Regions from separate parts of the Polaromonas sp. JS666 genome, predicted to be linked through region 3. Evidence: predicted binding sites of a transcription regulator. Region 3 holds the regulator's gene; each other region holds the start of a gene.
What was found. Region 3 encodes FNR, which switches genes on or off when oxygen is low (the NO sensors DNR and NnrR bind a similar motif). Its sites were predicted from a motif close to TTGATNNNNATCAA; they were not measured.
Positions count from the first base shown of each region.

Region 1: a site for FNR is predicted at 3,249-3,262, ahead of BPRO_RS23610 (DUF2249 domain-containing protein). Genes of this name have one in related genera too.
Region 2: a site for FNR is predicted at 2,508-2,521, ahead of oxc (oxalyl-CoA decarboxylase). Genes of this name have one in related genera too.
Region 4: a site for FNR is predicted at 1,236-1,249, ahead of BPRO_RS16370 (type IV pili methyl-accepting chemotaxis transducer N-terminal domain-containing protein). Genes of this name have one in related genera too.

Region 1 is NC_007948.1:5,007,714-5,012,550, reverse strand. It holds partial or broken gene BPRO_RS23630 (nitric-oxide reductase large subunit) at 1-1,278, opposite strand, end outside; one part of gene BPRO_RS28790 (IS5 family transposase) at 1,339-1,760, shown strand; one part of gene BPRO_RS28790 (IS5 family transposase) at 1,759-2,206, shown strand; partial or broken gene BPRO_RS23615 (nitric-oxide reductase large subunit) at 2,213-2,842, opposite strand; gene BPRO_RS23610 (DUF2249 domain-containing protein) at 2,874-3,161, opposite strand; gene BPRO_RS29810 (hypothetical protein) at 3,414-3,569, opposite strand; gene BPRO_RS30585 (hypothetical protein) at 3,608-3,751, opposite strand; gene BPRO_RS23600 (FKBP-type peptidyl-prolyl cis-trans isomerase) at 3,897-4,373, opposite strand; gene ypfH (esterase) at 4,541-4,837, shown strand, end outside.
Region 2 is NC_007948.1:2,938,282-2,943,118, forward strand. It holds gene BPRO_RS13910 (tripartite tricarboxylate transporter permease) at 1-845, shown strand, start outside; gene BPRO_RS13915 (cytidylate kinase family protein) at 865-1,698, shown strand; gene BPRO_RS13920 (Crp/Fnr family transcriptional regulator) at 1,836-2,444, opposite strand; gene oxc (oxalyl-CoA decarboxylase) at 2,708-4,438, shown strand; gene frc (formyl-CoA transferase) at 4,471-4,837, shown strand, end outside.
Region 3 is NC_007948.1:1,210,401-1,215,237, forward strand. It holds gene BPRO_RS05765 (response regulator) at 1-282, shown strand, start outside; gene BPRO_RS05770 (universal stress protein) at 680-1,519, shown strand; gene BPRO_RS05775 (response regulator) at 1,719-2,108, shown strand; gene fnr (fumarate/nitrate reduction transcriptional regulator Fnr) at 2,134-2,958, shown strand; gene BPRO_RS05785 (DnaJ C-terminal domain-containing protein) at 2,972-3,886, shown strand; gene BPRO_RS05790 (chaperone modulator CbpM) at 3,883-4,233, shown strand; gene BPRO_RS05795 (hypothetical protein) at 4,308-4,781, shown strand; gene BPRO_RS05800 (DUF5676 family membrane protein) at 4,792-4,837, shown strand, end outside.
Region 4 is NC_007948.1:3,465,692-3,470,528, reverse strand. It holds gene nirB (nitrite reductase large subunit NirB) at 1-984, opposite strand, end outside; gene BPRO_RS16375 (hypothetical protein) at 989-1,192, opposite strand; gene BPRO_RS16370 (type IV pili methyl-accepting chemotaxis transducer N-terminal domain-containing protein) at 1,453-2,745, shown strand; gene BPRO_RS16365 (bifunctional protein-serine/threonine kinase/phosphatase) at 2,806-4,590, shown strand.

The DNA of each region.
Region 1 (4,837 bases), 1.4 Mb from region 3:
GACACCGAACAGGGCGGCATGGCCGTGGGCAGCGGTCATGTTCAGGCCCTGCACGTAATACAGCGAGGCCGGCGGGTTGAGGGCGAAACCGAGCACGCCGGCTCCCACGGTGTTCCAGAAGCCGACGGCCACGAAACACATGACGGGCCACTTGTACGTGGCAAGCCAGGGCATGGCCTTGGAGCGCCGGTAGGTTTGCAGGGCTTCCAGGCCGATCAGGGTCAGCGGCACCACTTCGAGCGCGGAGAACACCGCGCCGACGGCGATCACCGAGGTCGGCGTGCCGGTGAAGTACAGGTGGTGCAGGGTGCCCAGGATGCCACCGAACAGGAAGACGATGGTCTCGGCGATGATCGCGCGGTTGGCGCTGGCGGTGCGTACCAGACCCAGGCGGGTGAAGATCAGCGCCACCACGGCGGTGGCGAACACTTCAAAGAAGCCTTCCACCCACAGGTGGACCAGCCACCAGCGCCAGTATTCGACCATCGAATAGTGGGTGTGCTGACCCCAGGTCAGCGAGGTGGCGTAGAAGCCGCCGATGCAGGTGGCCGACAGGAACACCATGGCGATCAGGCCGCGGGTTTCCGAAGGCGTCTTCAGCGCGGGCCACAGCGCGCGGCCGAGCAGGAAGACCCAGAACAGCAGGCCCACGAACAGCAGCAGTTGCCACACCCGGCCCATGCTGGTGAATTCCAGGCCCTGGTTGCCCAGCCAGAAGCTGAAGTCGACGCCGCGATGCTGCAGCGTGCCCAGCCAGCCGGTGACCGTGGAACCGACGACGATGGCGATCAGCGCCCAGAACAGCACGTCGACGCCGAGCTTTTGCAGCCTGGGTTCACGCCCCGACAGCAGCGGCGCGATGTACAGGCCGGTGGCCAGCCAGGCGGTGGCGATCCAGAAAATGCCCACCTGCGTGTGCACCGTGCGGCTGACCACATAGGGCAGCACCTGCGCCAGCGGCATGCCGAAGAAAGACTGGCCCTCGACGGCATAGTGCGCTGTGATCACGCCCATGGCGATCTGCAGCAGCATCAGGCCGATCACGGCGAAGAAATACTTGCGCGTGGCCTTCATCGAAGGCGTGGCAACGGCGCCCAGCAGCGGGTCGGCCCTGGGCGGCTGCGCTTCGGGCTCGTGCTTGCCGCCACCGTGCAGCCACAGCATGGCGGCGATGGCGGCCAGCAGCAGCACGATGCTGACCATGGACCAGATGGCGGCCGAGTCGGTCATCTTGTTGCCGACCAAGGGCTCATGCGGCCAGTTGCTGGTGTAAGAAGTTATCCGTAAATAGTACACTCTCGTCCTGAGCCGTACTTCACACGGCGTCGGGGCGAATGTATGGCGACACGCAAGCGAGTCGAATCGTGGGTGGTGACCGATGAATTCTGGCAGCGTGTTGAGCCGTTGATTCCGGTGCGCGAGCGCAGCGCGGACAAGGCGTACCTGCGCAAGGCGGGAGCGGGGCGGCCACCCAAGCCAGCACGACAGGTGTTCGAGGCAGTCGTATATGTTTTGCGCACGGGCTGCCAATGGAAGGCGCTGCCCAAGGAACGCTTTGGCAGTGCCAGCGCGGTCCACAAGCGCTTCCTGGAGTGGGAGGCCGCGGGCGTGTTCGAGGCCATCTGGAAAGCCGGGCTTGCCGAGTACGACCAGATGGAAGGCATCGCTTGGCGATGGCAGAGCATCGATGGGGCCATGTTCAAGGCGCCCTTGGCGCAAGAGGCGGTCGGACGCAACCCGACCGATCGGGGGAAAAAAGGGGAGCAAGCGCCACCTGCTGGTGGACGGCCGTGGCGTCCCGTTGTCGCTCGTCGTGACCGGGGCCAATGAGCATGACGTGACGCAACTCGATGCTGTGCTGCAGGCCATCATGGTCAAGCGCAAGACGCCCAGCACGCGGCGCAGCAAGCACCTGTGCGCCGATGCCGGTTACCGAGGCCGGCGCGCGTTGGAGATCATCGAATCGCATGGCTATATTCCTCACGTCGTTGATCGCGCCAAGGAGGCCGATGCCAAGCGGCGCGACCCGACCAGGAAGGCTCGGCGCTGGGTGGTCGAGGTCTGCCACAGCTGGTTCAACCGCTTTCGCAAGCTGCTGGTGCGATACGAGAAGCTCGAACGCAGCTTCGTCGCGCTGAACCACATAGCCGCGGCCATCATCGCGTTCCGTAAAGTGACGCTCAAGGTAAACATAATTTACGGATAGGTTCTAAGACAGGTTCTCTTCGCCGGGCCGGTCGGTGGTGGCGGCCCAGGACGTCCAGAAGAAGAAGGCGGTGAGTGCCTGGCGGTCGGCGCGTTCGGGCAGCGAGCCCTCGGCCATGGCGTACTGGTCGCGCAACTTGTCGAGAGAAGCATCGTTGCCGAACAGGCCTTCGTAGTGGTGCGCCACTTCGCGGATGGCCTGGGCACGCTCGGGCGAGACCGTGATGGCGCCGCTGGCTTCATCATAGGTATTGCGGCGCATTTCTTCCTTGAGCGCCGCGTTGATCGCGCCGTGGTCCGCGGCCGTGAGTGCGGCAGGGTCTTTGCGCAGGTCCTGTGTGCGGATCGCCTGCAGCGCCAGCGCTTCACGGTGCAGCCAGTCGGCGGACCAGTCCGGCGCCACATAGGCGCCATGGCCCCAGACGCTGCCCAATTGCTGACCGCCGGCCGATAACCAGGCCTGTTGGCCATGCTGGATCTGTTCGCCGGTGAACAGCATGTCGCCGCTCGTGGTGACGACAGCCTTGGGGATGGGCGGCGCTGTGAGGTAGATCTGCCACCCGAGGTGGCCGAGCGCGCCGAATGACAGCACGAAAATAAAGCCGAGCCAGCGCCACAGCGTGGTGTTGTTTTTCATCGCATATTCCTTGTGGATTCCGGGAAAGAAGTCAGGCGCCGCCGCAGGAGCCGCAGCATTGCCCGTTGGCGTGAGCGGACGGGAGCCTGGTGATGGCGATGCGCCAGGTGTTGGGCCCCTGCTCGAGATAGTCCCAGATGAACTGGCCGGGCAGCTCGGCCAGGAACCGGTCATGCAGCGGCTTTGGGTCGTGGTCGTTGATCAATTCCATGGCCTGGCCGGTGCCGAGCTGCTTGAATGTCGAGAAGATCAGCGGATGGCGCTCGCGCGGCGGGAGCGGGCGGACGTCGACCTTGGCTTGGGAAGCGGTATGTGTCATGGATACTCCGTTTGAAGGGAAGCGATGGCGGGTTTATAAGGTGTATTTGAGATGCACCTATGCTAGCCATCGAAGCCCCGCGTGTTATTGATCCATATCAAGCACGGTCGTCGCGGGCCGGGGTTCTTTGGGCCGGTCGACAGGCCCTGATTGCTCAGGCGTGCTCAAGCGGCCTGTGTGCCCAGCGCCATGTAAAAGGCGTCTGCAGTCAGGTGGGGGGTACGCGGTGCCTGCCTGTCGCTGGAGGCCGGTTTATTGCGCGAGGTGGGCCATGCCGCCCGGGCTTGCCGCATGGGCTTTGCAAAAGTCCACCAGTTTGTCCACATCATGCGATTTGTCGAACACCGAGTCGGCGCCGGGTTCCCTGCAGTGCTGCGGGATGTCTGGCTCAATGGGGGCTGTGAGCACAACCGTTTTTTGCCCGGGCTGGCGCGCGTGGCAATCTTTCAGCCTGCCAAAGCAGGAGCCCCCGCGAGGAAAGGGCCAACAATGGCCAGGCTCCAACGGCCACCGTTGGCGTCAAGCCGACGCCTGGCAGCCTCCTCGGTATCCGCATGGCCGACGAACTTCAGCGAGGCGATCTCTTGCATGCGCGGCATCGGTGACACGGCATTGCAACGAGCCAAAGAGAGCGAGCGGGGACGAAAGAACGCGGCTGCGGATCACGCGAGGCCTTGCAGGGACCGTCAAGTACCGTCTCCGCGGGTCGCGTTTCCTTGCGCGTCAGTGTCGGTGTCAGTGGTGATGGCCGTGCTCGCCATGTACGTGGCGGTGCGCAATCTCTTCTTCGGACGCGGCGCGCACGTCGGTGACCTTCAGCGTGAAGCGCAGCGCCTTGCCGGCCAGCGGGTGATTGCCGTCCAGCATGACGACGTTGCCCTTGATCTTCATCACATGGAACAGCTGCTCGCGGCCATCGTCGCCGCGGCCTTCCAGCTGTCCGCCCACCTTCACGCCCGGCGGGAACTGGGATTTGGGGATGCTGCGCACCAGGCTTTCATCGCGCAGGCCGAAGGCGTCCTCCGGCTGCAGGTTCAGCGTGACCTGGTAGCCGGGTTCCTTGCCGTCCAGCGCTTCCTCGATCTTGGGCAGGGTGTTGCCGTAGCCGCCATGCAGGTAGACCATGGGCCCCGAGCTTTCCTCGATGAGCTTGCCTTGGGCGTCAGCGACTTTGTAGTTCAGGGTGACGGCGGTGTCTTTTTCGATTTTCATGGTGGGTGCTTTCGGAGCTTCAGGGCGCCGCATCGGGCTGGATGCTTCATGCGTCAATGGGTAATCTTAGCAATGATGGGTTACCAGCCGGCGCTGGACGCCGGGGCCTGTCGGGTCTGACAATAGCGGCTCAACAACACCTCACCGGACAGGAGCCGGCCCACGCCATGAATCCACTGGACACTGAAGCCATCGAACTGCTGTCTGCGGCCGCCTCCCCCCGGCCGTTGTTTGTGCTGCTGCACGATGAAGGCGGTGTGGCCGCCGACATGCTCGTCATGGGCAACCTGCTGGGCGATGCGTTTGCCGAATCCGCCGTGTTGATTCCGGAGGGGCTGGTGGGCCCGCAGGGTACGGGCAACGGCCACGGCAGCCTGGCGGCCCGGGTGGAGGCCCTGGCGGCCTATCTGCGGGGCCAGCAGCAGCGTTTTGACGTGCTGCAGTCGGACACGGCGCTGGTGGGC
Region 2 (4,837 bases), 1.7 Mb from region 3:
TCTCGGGCAAGAGCGCCAAGATTGACCCCAAGGTCGTTCTGGAAACCTGGAAACAGTTGCCCAAATACTGGATGACCTCGCTGCGCAGCTCGCTGATCGGCATCTGGATGGGCATCACCCCGGGCGGCGCGACGCCTGCGTCGTTCATGAGTTATGGCCTGGCCAAGAAAATGTCCAAAAACGGGGCCAAGTTCGGCACCGGCGAAATCGAGGGTGTCATTGCTCCCGAAACCGCTGCACACGCCGCGGGTACCAGTGCCCTGCTGCCCATGCTGGCCCTGGGTATCCCGGGCTCGCCGACCGCTGCCGTGTTGCTGGGTGGTTTGCTGATCTGGGGCCTGCAGCCCGGCCCGCTGCTGTTCGTGGAGCAAAAAGACTTTGTATGGGGCCTGATTGCCAGCATGTACCTGGGTAACCTGGTCGGACTGATCGTCGTGCTGACCACCGTGCCGCTGTTTGCATCCATCCTGCGCATTCCGTTTTCGATCATCGCACCTGTGATCGTGGTGATTTGCGCAATTGGCGCCTACACGGTCCACAACGCCATGCTTGACATCTGGTTCATGATGCTGTTTGGTGTGGTCGGCTACCTCTTCAAGAAGCTGGACTACCCGCTGGCTCCGCTGGTCCTGGCACTGGTGCTGGGCGACAAGGCCGAAGATTCGTTCCGCCAGGCGATGCTGGTTTCCCAGGGCGAGGTGTCCATCATGTGGTCCAACCCGCTGGTTGGTGGCATCAGCACGCTGGCCGTGATCCTGCTGCTCTGGCCGCTGATCTCCCGCATTCTGGCCAAAATTCGCCCTCCAAAGCATGCGGCGTTCACAACAGAACAACCTGTTGATTGATTAATCAGGGAAAGACACCATGCCAGTAATCGCCATGACCCAGGAGATGGGCTCCCTCGCCAAGGACGTCTCCCTGCAGCTTGCCCAGACAGCCAATCTGGCTGTGATGCGCCATGAGGTGCAGGAACATGTGGCCGATCGGATGCACGTGCCCAGCAGCCTGATCAGCCGGCTGCGCGAAGGCAAGGCCGGCCTGGTCGAGCGCCTGACCACGGACAAGGAGCGGGTGGCGGTGTACACGGCGCAGGAAGTTTTTGCGCTGGCCGATCAGGGCAATATCGTGCTGCGCGGCTGGGGAGCGACCTGCCTGTTGCGTCCGGTTCCGCATGTGGTGCGAGTGCGGGTAACCCGCCCGTTCAGGAAGCGCGTGGCGTGGCTGATGGACCATCTGGGAACAGACGACGAGGCGTTCGCCGAAGCCGAGGTCCATCGCAGCGACAGCGCCCACGCTTCCCGGATGCACGAACAGTTCGGCGTGACCTGGGGTGACCCGCTGCTCTACGATCTGGTACTCAACACCGATCGTGTGTCCGTGGACAGCTGCGTGGCCCAGATCCAGCATCTGGCCAGCCGGCCGGAATTCCAGGAAACCGCGGCGTCAAAGGCAATGCTGGCAAACCTGGCGCTCAACGCGCGCGTCCGCGCGGCACTGAAAGACCAGGAATCGACCCGCGATATCAACATCAGCATCGATTCCGACGCAGGCCAGATGGTCCTCAGCGGGATCGTCCTGAACGCGCAGGAAAGCGCGGAAGCGGCCAGGGTCGCCGGCACGGTGCCCGGCGTCACCCGCGTTGACAACCAGTTGCGCCTGATGGCCACAACCCGGCGTTTCGCTGCAGCCAAGCACTGAATGCTGCCTGTCATTGCGGGCTTGACCCGCAATCCATGACCCCCTGAATTCATGGATGCCGGATCGAGTCCGGCATGACAGCCGGGGAGCATGGATGCAGGTCAAGCCATGTCAAGCCCGCAATGACGAGTTCCGGCTCAGATCTTGCCGCGCTGCTTGAGCCGGCTCAGGGTTTCCGCCGACAGGTTCAGGTAGGACGCCAGCTCCTTCTTGGGAATGCGGTCAAACAGCTCGGGATGCTTGCGCAGGAAGCGCTGTACCCGACCCGGTGCGTCAAGCAGGTGCAGCGTGATGGTGTGGGCCATGATCTCGCTCATCAGCTGCATGACGTAATACTCGAAGGATTTCTTGATCTCGTGGTGGCGCTCCAGAAACACCACCCACTCTGGCAGCGGCAGCTTGGCCACCCGCACCTTGGTCACGCAAACGGTGCTGTAAGGCGTGGGCGTACCCAGCCGCCAGGCTGCGTAGCTGGTTTCCATGTCACGCTCATCGGCGAAACGAAGAATCATCTCCTTGGCCTCCTGATTGGTCACAACCCGCTTCAGGATGCCCTCCAGGATGAAATACTGCTCCATCTCGTGCGCCCCCTGATGCAGGAGCGTCTCCCCCTTCTGGCAGTCAACAATGACCAGGTGTGACTCAAGTTCAGCGCTTTGCTCTGCGGTCATTCCCTTCAGAACGATGTTCTGCGCCAGCTGGACGCGAATGACGTTTCTCTCAGGATGGTTTTGTATGGATGACATGAATACGTTAGGGTAGGAGAAATGCAGTCTTCATCCTTTCGCGTAATTCGAATACAGCGAAAATTGACCGTGGTCAATGGTGAGAACCGGATCAATTCCTATGATACCCCGACGGTGCAAATGACCCGCCTGAGCAGCCGAGCGAAGCGGGAAATCCACCTTCGGAGGCGTTGGCTTGGGTCAACGGTTTTTTTCTGGCGCCAACCGATATTGCCAGCCGCTAGCTCAACCTTTATCGAAGTCAAACGAAGAGACTTTTCATCATGACAAACGACACTCAATCACCAGAACTGACCGACGGGTTTCATCTTGTAATCGATGCCCTGAAACTCAACGGGATCGACACAATCTTCGGTCTGCCCGGTATTCCCATCACCGATCTGACGCGTATGGCACAGGCCGAAGGCATGCGGGTCATTTCATTTCGTCACGAGCAGAACGCCGGCAACGCCGCTGCCATTGCCGGCTTTCTGACGCAAAAGCCGGGCATCTGCCTGACGGTTTCCGCCCCCGGCTTCCTCAACGGCCTGACCGCGCTGGCCAACGCCACGACGAATTGCTTCCCGATGATCCTGATCAGCGGCTCCAGCGAACGCGAAATCGTCGACCTGCAGCAGGGCGACTATGAAGAGATGGATCAGCTGGCCATCGCCAAGCCCCTGTGCAAGGCAGCTTTCCGCGTGCTGAACGCCGAAGACATTGGCGTGGGCATCGCGCGCGCCATTCGCTCCGCTGTCTCTGGCCGCCCGGGCGGCGTCTATCTGGACCTGCCGGCCAAGCTGTTCGCGCAGACCATGGACGCGCAAGCCGGCAAGGATTCCCTGATCAAGGTCGTCGATCCGGCCCCGCGCCAGATTCCGGCGCCCGACGCCGTCCAGCGCGCGCTGGACCTGCTCAAGGGCGCCAAACGCCCGCTCATCCTGCTGGGAAAGGGCGCAGCCTATGCCCAGGCCGATGCCGAGGTCCGTGCCCTGGTCGAGAAGACTGGCATCCCCTACCTGCCGATGTCCATGGCCAAGGGCCTCCTGCCCGACACGCATGAACAGTCCGCCGCGGCCGCGCGCTCCTATGTGCTGCCCGAAGCCGACGTGGTGCTGCTGGTCGGCGCGCGCCTGAACTGGCTGCTCTCGCACGGCAAGGGCAAGACCTGGGGCGGCAAAGACCACAAGGACTGGGGCCGCCAGAAATTCATCCAGATCGATATCTCCCCCACCGAGGCAGACAGCAACGTGGCCATCGACGCCCCGCTGGTCGGCGACATCGGCTCCTGTGTCTCGGCCCTGCTGGCCGGCATCGGTTCGGGCTGGGCCAAGCCGCCGGCCGATTGGCTGAATGCCATTGCCGAGCGCAAGAACAAGAACATCGCGAAGATGGCCGAGACCCTGAACAGGAACCCGTCGCCGATGAATTTCCACAGCGCCCTGGCCGTGGTCCGCGACATCTTCAAGGCCCACCCGGAGACCATCATGGTGAACGAAGGCGCCAATGCGCTGGACTTCACCCGCAGCATCGTGGACATGTACCAGCCGCGCAAGCGCCTGGACGTCGGCACATGGGGCATCATGGGCATCGGCATGGGCTTTGCCGTGGCTGCCGCCGTGGTCACCAAAAAGCCGGTTGTTGCCATCGAGGGCGACAGCGCCTTCGGCTTCAGCGGCATGGAAGTCGAGACCATCTGCCGCTACAACCTGCCGGTCTGCGTGGTCATCATGAACAACAATGGCGTGTACCGCGGCACCGATGTCAATACGTCCGGCACCCCCGACGTGGCCCCCACCGTGTTCGTCAAGAACGCCCGCTACGACAAGCTGATGGAAGCCTTCGGTGGTGTCGGCGTGAACGCCACCACCCCGGGCGAGCTGCGCCGCGCCATGGACGAAGCGATCAAGTCCGGCAGGCCAACCCTGATCAATGCCGTCATCGACGAGACAGCCGGCACCGAGAGCGGCCGCATCACCAGCCTGAACCCGCAAAGCGCGGCCAAAAAGAAGTAAATTAGCAAAGCAATCCACTAGGAGTTATGAAGATGTCAAACAAACCACTCAACGGCATAAAAATTATTGACTTCACCCACGTCCAGGCCGGTCCCGCGTGCACGCAGCTGCTGGCGTGGTTCGGTGCCGACGTCATCAAGGTCGAACGCCCGGGTTCCGGCGACGTCACCCGCAGCCAGCTGCGCGACATCCCCGAGGCTGATGCGCTGTACTTCACCATGCTCAACAGCAACAAGCGCGGTCTGACGCTGGACACCAAGAAGGCCGAAGGCAAGGAGGTGCTCGAGCGGCTGATCAAGGAATCCGACGTCATGGTCGAGAACTTCGGACCCGGCGCGCTGGACCGCATGGGCTTCACCTGGGAGTACATCCAGAAGCTCAACCCCAAGATGATCCTGG
Region 3 (4,837 bases):
GGCGGCGCCTTCATCAGCGCGGAAGTGGCCGAGCAACTGGCTCTGGGTGCCATGCCGGGCAGCGAGGCGCCCAGGCACGACTGTCTGTCCAACCGCGAATTCGAGGTGTTTCGCCTGGTGGTCGACGGCATGACCCTGACCGATATCGCGGCCCAGCTCCATCTCTCGGTCAAAACGGTCAGCACGCACAAGGTCAACCTGATGCACAAGATGGGCTTGCACAACCAGAGCGAGCTGATCCGCTATGCACTCAAACATGGCCTGACCGATCAGTTGGAGTAATTGTGAAGTTCCAATAGGTGGTTGCCCGCCAGGCGGGGGCGGGAGACTGGCAACTGAAATCTGCGGGGTGGTATTTCCGGCTACGAGATGGAGATCGAGGGAGGTAGAGGAAGGTAAAGGAAGGTAAAGGAAGGTAAAGGAAGGTAAAGGAAGGGAGATGGATGGTGGTGGGCGACGGCTGCCCGATGCGCGTCACGGGCCATCGCCGTTCGTGGCGCAAAGTCTCTTTGAGCCTGTCCAGGGCCTCCACGGATTTGTGCTCTCCGGATGTTTTGTGCGCTGCAGCAAGGCGGCCCCTGTCTCCCGGCCAGATGAGATTGGGTTGATGATTGTCAAGGGGTGGGGGAGCCCGGCGGATTAACGTAGACGGACTGCAATCTCTCGATGGAGTGCTTCCATGAAATCCTCCCTGATGCAAATACTGGTTCACTTTGATGCATCACGGCGCGCTGCGCCTCGCCTGGAGTTCGCACGCCAGCTTGCGCGGCGGCACGGTGCCGCGGTGGCCGCGCTCTATGCGGTCACACCCAGCTTCGTGATGCCGCCATTTGCGCCCACCATCGGCCCCGGTGTCGCCGTCACCTTGCGCGAGCTTGACGACGAGCGGCTGGCCGGGGCGCGCGCCACCTTCGATCGTGCGCTGGCCTCGACCGGCGTACCGGTCTCCTGGGGCGAAGTGATCGACTACCCTGTGACGGGTGCCTTCGCCCAGCAGGCGCTGTATGCCGACCTGCTGGTGTTGGGCCAGCACGACCCTTCGGATATCGAGTCCTCGGACGTGCCGCCCGATTTCGCGGAAACCGCGATGGCGATCAGCGGCAGGCCGGCCCTGATCCTGCCCTACGCCGTGGTGCCGCCGACGGTCGGCGAGACGGTGGTGATTGCCTGGAAGACGACGCGCGAGGCGGCGCGTGCTGTCACCGCAGCCATGCCCCTGCTGCAGAGTGCGCAGCGTGTTCATGTGGTCAACTGGTCAGCCGATGAGCCTGTCGTCGGTGGCGTTTCGCTGGATCTGGCTGGCTATTTGAAGCGCCATGGCGTTGAGGCGACCTGGCACCGCCAGGGGGATGAGCCGGAAAGGCTGGGCGAGTTGCTGTTGTCAAGCGCCTTCGACCTGGAAGCCGACCTGCTGGTGATGGGCTGCTACGGCCATAGCCGGGCGCGCGAGTGGCTGCTGGGCGGCACCTCGCGGGCGGTTTTGCAGTCCATGACCCTGCCGGTGCTGATGGCGCACTGACCGCCAGCGCAACCCGCCCTTGGGTCACAGGGTTCCGGATGGCCACTCTGGGAACCCGGATTTGGGGAAAGCGTGCTTGGCACTCGGACGATTCCTAGGCGGTCTCGGTGCTGTGGATGCCGCTGATCCGGATTATTCCGAGGGGTGGATTCAGCTATCACCGATATCGCAACGATAGGCGCGCGCGCATAGTGGCTGTATGTCTGATCTCCAAGTTCCCGTCAGGGTTTTTCTGGCCGACGACTCGGCCCTGATCCGCAGTCGTGTGGCCGCGATGCTCGGCGTCAATGAGATGACCATCGTCGGTCAGGCTGAGACGCCGCAGGGATCAATCGACGGCATTCTGGCCACGGCGCCCGATGTGGTGGTGCTCGACGTCCAGCTGGACGGTGGTTCGGGCCTGCAGGTATTGCGCGCCGTGCGTCAGGCCGCGCCCGAAATCGCTTTCGTCGTCTTCAGCAACAACGCGGGCCCGGCCTACCGCAAGCGCTACCTGCGGGAGGGCGCTGCCCGCTTCCTCGACAAAAGCACCGAATCCGATCAACTTGCCCAGGCTGTTGCGAGAGCATCGCAACACCCTGCGCATTGACGGCCGTCTCATCAAGGGGAAAATCATGTCAACCGCCACACTCATACGCACACAGGAGCGCACACAAGAGCGTACGCAGGAAACACCCGCCAGCGACCTGCGGGTCATTCCGATTCGACAGGCCATGGGGGATGCGCAGGTCGCGCCTTTGGGGACACCCTGCTCCAGCTGCCACCTGTGCGATCTGTGCCTGCCCTGCGGCATGACAGACGGCGACGTGGAGTGCCTGGACAGCCTGACGTTCGGGCGTCGCAAGGTCAAGGCCGGCCAGACGCTCTTTGACGAGGGCGACCACTTTCAATTCATGTATGCCGTGCGCAGCGGCACCTTCAAGTCCAGCCTGATGCTGGCCGACGGCCGCGAGCAGATCAGTGGCTTCCACATGGCCGGTGAGCTGATTGGCCTGGACGGCGTGGCCTATGGCAAGCATGCCAGCACCGCTACGGCGCTGGAGGATACCGAGGTCTGCGTCATTCCCTATGCGCAACTGACCCGGCTGGCCACCGGCAACGCCAGCATGCAGAACATGGTCAGTCGCCTGATGAGCCGCGAGATCATCCGGGAACACAGCCTGATGCTGTTGCTGGGCAGCATGAACGCCGAGGAACGGCTGGCGGCGTTTCTGCTGAACCTGTCGCAGCGCCTGAAGGCCCGCGGCTACTCGGCCAGCGAATTTCACCTGAGGATGACGCGCGCCGAAATCGGTAGCTACCTGGGCATGAAACTGGAAACCGTCAGCCGCACATTCTCGGCCTTCCAGCAGCAGGGTTTGCTTGAAGTCGACAAGCGCCACATCCGCATCGTCAACCTGGACGGCCTGACGCGGGTCTTCGAGATGCACCTGCACTGAAGGCTGCATCGGTATGAAATACAAGGACTATTACGCCGCGCTGGGTGTGCCACGGGACGCCGACACCGAACAGATCAAGAAGGCCTACCGCAAGCTGGCGCGCCAGCACCACCCGGACGTCTCCAAGGCGCCCGATACCGAAGCCCGGTTCAAGGAGGTGGCCGAGGCCTACGCGACGCTGAAGGACCCCGAGAAGCGCGCCGCGTACGACGAGCTCGGTCGCCGCCCGGCCGGTGAAGAGTTTGCGCCGCCACCGCAGTGGAGCCATGAGTACGCCTCGGACGGGCAGTCGTTCGAGGACATCGACCTGGCCGACCTGCTGGCCGCGCTGGGCCGCGGGCACCGTGGTTCGCGGCACGGCCCGGTGCCCATGCATGGGCGCGACTATGAGACGGTCGTGCGCATCAGCCTGGAAGAGGCGCACCGGGGCACCCGGCTCAACCTGGATCTGGCGCACGAGGCGGGCGGCTCGCGTACCCTGGAAGTCACCATTCCGCCGGGGGTGAGTGAAGGCCAGAAGCTGCGCTTGCGCGGCAAGGGTGGCAAGGGCAGCCATGGCGGCGCCGACGGCGATATCTATTTGCACATTACGCTGGTACCGCATCCGGTGTTTCGCGCCGACCACCACGACCTGTACTTCGATCTGGCGCTTGCGCCGTGGGAGGCGGCGCTGGGCGCTGACGTGGAAGTGCCCACGCTGGACGAGCCGGTGATGCTCACGGTGCCGCCGGGCACGCGCTCGGGGCGCAAGCTGCGCCTGCGCGGGCGCGGCCTGGCCAACGGCCGCAGCGGGCGCGGTCATCTGTATGCCGTCACGCATGTTGACGTGCCCGCCACCCTGACCGGGCGGGAGCGCGAGCTGTTCCAGGAACTGGCGCGCACCTCGCACTTCAACCCACGCCGTCGTGGTCAAGGAGAACCGACATGAAACCACAGCCGCTTGAATACACCTGGCTGGACGCCCGCGAAACCGTGACCGTCTCCGACTTGTCCCGGGCCTGCGGTCTGAGCGCGGCCGAACTTGACGAACTGGTGGAATACGGCGCGCTGCAGCCGCTGGAGCAGCACCGGGCGGAGCGCCTCTTCAGCGCCGAATACGTCATGCCGCTGCGCAGCGTCGGCAGGCTGCGACTGGACTTCGACCTGGACCTGTTTACCGTGGCGCTGCTCTTCGGTTACCTCAATCGCATTGAGGCGCTGGAGCGCCAGGTGCAGTCGCTGCAGGCCCAGTTGCCCGGGTATGAGCTGTCCACCGGGGAGGGCGCAGACACATGAGATTGAGCCGGGCCGGCCTGTCGCCACCCGGGGCTGTTGCTTGTTCACCTTGACTTTCACGATTGGAGTTAACCATGTCATCTCTTCATCAAACCGTACTGGGCATCGCCCTGGCTGCAGCCGCCATGGGCTCCTGGGCCCAAACCGCCGCGGAACACGCGCAGCATCACCCGATTGTTGTCGCGGCTGGCCAGCCTCCGGCCGGGCAGGCAGGTCCTGCCCCCGGGCCAGCCAGTGCCGATCGCATGGCCGCCATGGACCGCCAGATGAAAGTCATGCGCGAGATGCGCGAAAAAATGGCCAACGCCAAGACGCCGGAAGAGCGCAATGCGCTGATGGCCGAGCACATGAAAACCATGCAGGATGGCATGGCGATGATGAACATGATGGGCGGCCCAGGCATGGGCCCCATGGGCGGCATGCAGGGCGGCAAACCCATGACGGGCACCATGAACGAGCGCCAGCAGATGATGGAAAAGCGCATGGACATGATGCAGTCCATGATGCAGATGATGATGGATCGCCAGCCCCCACCGGCTACCAAATGAAGGCGCTCTCATGATGAACCCGACAACCCTGCCGCCCCTTCGCACGGGCATTGCGC
Region 4 (4,837 bases), 2.3 Mb from region 3:
AATGCCGGTGACCTTGAGCTTGGTGGACGTCAGGGAGCCGGTATAGCGGCCAATACCGAATTGCGCCAGGTGATTGGCGGCTACCTTGGCCTGCTCGAACAGCGGCGCCACCAGGCCGTAGGCGATGCCGCGGTGCGCAGCGCACTCGCCGACGGAATAGATGCGGGCATCGGTCACGGTCTGCATGGTGTCGTTGACGACGATGCCGCGGTTGCAGTGCAGGCGCATCTTTTCGGCCAGCTCGGTGTTGGGGCGGATGCCCACGGCCATCACCACGAGATCGGTGTCGAGCTCGCTGCCGTCCTTGAACTTGATGGACTTGACACGGCCATCGGCGCCGCCGGTCAGTTCCTGGGTTTGCGCGCCGATCAGGAACTTGAGGCCGCGGTCTTCCAGCGACTTTTGCAGCAGTTTGCCCGCCACATCGTCGAGCTGGCGCTCCATCAGCCAGGGCATGACGTGCACCACGGTGACCTCCATGCCGCGCAGCATCAGGCCGTTGGCTGCTTCCAGGCCCAGCAGGCCGCCACCGATCACCACGGCCTTTTTGTACTTCTGCGCCGCCTCAATCATGGCGTTGGTATCGGCAATGTCGCGGTAGGCAATCACGCCCTGCAGGTCTTTGCCGGGCACCGGCAGGATGAAGGGGTTGGAGCCGGTGCACATCAGCAATCGGTCGTATTCTTCTTCGGTGCCGTCCTCGGCGCGCACGACGCGGCGGACGCGGTCGACTTCAACGACCTTCTTGCCGGCGTGCAGCGTGATGTGGTTGTCCTTGTACCAGTCCCAGCTGTTGAGCACGATCTCGTCGAGCGTCTGCTCCCCGGCCAGCACGGGGCTGAGCAAAATGCGGTTGTAGTTGGGGTGTGGTTCGGCACCGAAGACGGTGATGTCGTACAGCTCGGGTGCGATCTTGAGCAATTCCTCGATGGTGCGAACCCCCGCCATGCCGTTGCCGACCATTACCAGTTTCGATTTTTTCATGGGGTCACTCCAGTGGATTCAGATTCAATGTTGTAAGTGCAAACGGCATGCCAAACTGGCCGCGACGCAGTGCCGGCAGCGCAGAGGCAAGCAGTGACAAGGCGGCGCTCCCGCGGCTGCCCACGAGGGCCGGCGTGGCGGTCAGTCGCGCAGCAGGGCCCGTGGCCTGGCCGCCTGGTCGATATTGGAAAAATGAGGTAGGAACCATGATGCTCTCTCCTGTCAAACAGGGAACCGGCGGTAAAACCGGTATGAGGCACATCAATACGCACGTCGTTATGCGCAGAACCCGCAGTGCTTTCGCGAAGGTCGGGCGCTCCGTTACGCCCGCAGCAGTTAGTGCAAAATCTGTGCCATATCCCCGGCCCGGAAGGTGCATGTCGTCGGCGGGGCGACTTTCAGGAGGCGCGACGTGGGCGTCGCACAGGCTGTGTTTTCTTCATATTCCCTCTTAACCCATTGATTTTTATGACTTCCGCATTGGTACATTTGAACGGCCCGCCGGGTGCGCATCCGCTGGCTTCTGACCTTGAGGCCGCCGGAATACAGGTCCTTGGCTGCGTTGGGGAGTGCAGCAAACTGGTGCAGGAGGCACTGCGGCACGCACCAGATGTGGTGATTTGCTATGACCCTCTGCCGGATGAGGAATTGTTCAGGGCCCTGCAGGTCATTGGCGAGACCTCGTCGCGCCCGGTGATCGTGTTTACCAGCGATGGGGACGCCGAGAAGATCACCCGGGCCGTGGCTGCGGGCGTTCATGCCTACGTCATCAATGGCTATGGCCCGCAGCGCCTGCGCTCGCTCATTCATCTGGCGCAGGCCCGCTTCAGCCGCGAGCAGGCTCTGCGGGCGGAAATGTTTGAAGTGTCGCGCCGCCTGGAAGAGCGCAAGGTGGTGGACCGAGCCAAGGGCATCCTGATGCGCGCGCGCCAGGTCTCGGACGATGATGCGTTCCAGATGCTGCGCACCGCTTCCATGCACACCAACCAGCGCCTGGGCCAGGTGTCGCAGCACATCATCCATTCGGCCCGCTTCGCGGAAGACGTCAACCGTTCGGGGCAGTTACGCATGCTGTCGCAGCGGCTGGTGAAGCTGGCCCTGCAGCAATTGGCGGGGGTGCAGGTCGCGCAGGCCAAACAGCACCTGAAGGAGTCCGTCCTGCGCATTGACGCAAATATTGTGGCTCTCGGCAAAAGCCTGTCCCAGCCTACCTTTGGGGACCTGCTGGAGCAGGTAGGCCGGACCTGGGCGCAGCTGAAGCAGGCCTTGCAGGACGAGCCCCAGGCGCGTCACATGGGCCCGCTCGACGAACTGGCCGAGCAGTTGCTGCACGAAGCCGAGCGGCTGACCAGCAGCCTGGAGAACGCGGGTGCCATGCCTCCGTTGCAGGTCCTCAACCTGGCGGGCCGCCAGCGCATGTTGAGCCAGCGTTTCGCAAAATACGCCTTGCTGGAGGCGATGGGTGGCAAGGCTGCCACGCCACGCTACACCGAGGGCATGGCCGAATCCCGGGCGGCCTTCGAGCAGGCACTCAAATACCTGAACGAAATCCCCCTCACCAGCGGGGACATCCGCACCTCGTTGGACGCTGCCGCCGCGTGCTGGGAGCACATGCTGGCCGGTGCCGCACCCGTTGGGCAGGGTGCCCCGGAACTGCTCGAGCGCCTGGAGCGCCTGGCGGTGGCCAGCGAGGAATTGCTGGGTATCTTCGAGAGGCTGTCGGTGCATTACGAGCGCAGCATGCAGATGTTGGTGGGGTAACGGGCATGTTTTATATTGCAGTGCACCAAATTCGGGCATGGGACTTGCTTATGTTGGTGCATGGCATTTGACCTGGACATTGGCTTCGCAACGCTTGCGGGCCGCAAAGACAGCAACGAGGACTTCTGCGCGGCCATGCTGCCGGAGCCCGGCCGGGAGGGCATGGGGTCCATCGTCGCGATTGCCGACGGTGTGAGCACCGGCGGCATGGGTAAGGAGGCGGCACAAACCACCGTCACCAGCCTGGTACGCGATTACTACGGTACGCCTGAAACCTGGGAAACCACGGTGGCGTTGGACCGGATCATTGGCGCGCAGAACGCCTGGCTGGCGGGTCTGAACCGGCGCAGGCATCCGGCGATCGGCCTGACCACCCTGACGGCAGTGGTGTTGCGGGGGCAGTCGTATTCACTGGCCCATGTCGGCGACACCCGCGCGTACCTGCTGCGTGCCGGGCATCTGATGCAGCTCACCAGCGACCATGTGGTCGATCACCCGGATTTCCGGCATCAGCTGCTGCGCTGCGTGGGCGCGGAAGACCGCCTGGTGGTGGACTACTCCCAGGGTGACCTGCAGGTGGGCGATATTTTCGTGCTGCTGTCGGATGGGGTGCACAACGTACTGTCGGGCAAGCGGCTCGATGCTCTGGTCCTGCCCGCCAGTATTCCCGGGCGTGCCGGAGACACCGGGGTTGACGCGAAAACCCTCAGCCAGCGGCTGGTCGATGCCGCGATGGCCGCAGGCACGACGGATAACGTCACCGCCCTGGTGGTGCGCGTGCTGGGCTTGCTCGATGCGAACCTGCAGGATGAAAACCGCCAGGCGCTGGCCTTGCCGGTGCCGCGGCGGCTCAAGGTCGGCAGCCTGCTGGATGGCCTGTCCGTGACCGCCGTCGTTGCAGACAACGGCGTCAACTTGCTCTATCAGGTACGGGATGTCGCGAGCCAGAAACTCTATGCGATCAAGACGCTGCACCCCGCACGGGCGCAGGATCCCGAGGAGCGCGCCATGCTGGCCCACGAAGCCTGGCTGGCCAAGCGCATGCAGTCGTCCCGCGCGGCCGACCATCTGGTCAACCTGCATGACCATCCGCCGGGCGTCGAGGTAGCCAGCGCTTTTTACCTGCTCTACGACTGGCATGCCGGTGAAACACTTCAGCAGCAACTCGACCGCAAGCATGCCTTCAACCTGCCACAGGTCCTGACGGTGGCCACCCAGGCTGCGAAAGCCTTGGGCCGCCTGCACCGCCAGAGCGTGATCCACCGTGACATCAAGCCCGCCAACCTGCACCAGGGTGAGGACGGCATTCTTCGGGTGCTTGATCTGGGGGTTGCCCTGACGGGCCGCGAGCCCGAGGCCATGCGCCAGCTGCATGCAGGCACACCCAGCTACATCAATCCCGAGCAATGGGGCTTTGGGGTCAAGCCCGGCGGCGCTGGCGGCGACATCGCGCAAGAGCTGCCCGATGCGCAAAGCGACCTGTTCGCGCTCGGCGTGACGCTGTACCAGCTGCTGACCGGCAAGCTGCCGTACGGTGAGGTGCTGCCCTACCAGGCAGGGCGCTATTACCACGACCCGATCCCGCCAAGCCGCCACAACCCCGAGGTGCCGATCTGGCTGGATCATGTCGTGTTGAAGGCCGTGGCGCGCGACAAGCGCCAGCGATTTGAAACGGCCGAGGAACTGCTGCTGGCGCTGGAGCGGGGCGCCTCACGGCCGCTAACGGCGCCGCCGGCTACGCCTTTGATCCAGCGCGATCCCGCGGCCTTATGGAAGTTGGCGTTGGGGGTCAGTGTGCTATTCAATCTTTTGCTGGTTTACTGGTTGCTGTTTTTGCCAAGGTAGCGTTCTTCTTTGGAGTTTCAGCTGTTTGTCCCTGTAGGATGGGTGCGGATAGCTACTGAATTGATCGTGTAGGGGACTTGCGGAGGATTGAGGCCGGGGGGGTAGCCCGCCAAGGCGAGTCCCGGCCCGGTCGTACATATAACGAACCCACGATCTTTAGACATTCGCAGCACAGGTCAGGCGCCACGCGCGCTCCGCGCGACCTCGCTTTTAGTTCCGACACGCTTCGCTTAACTTTGCCGAAGCA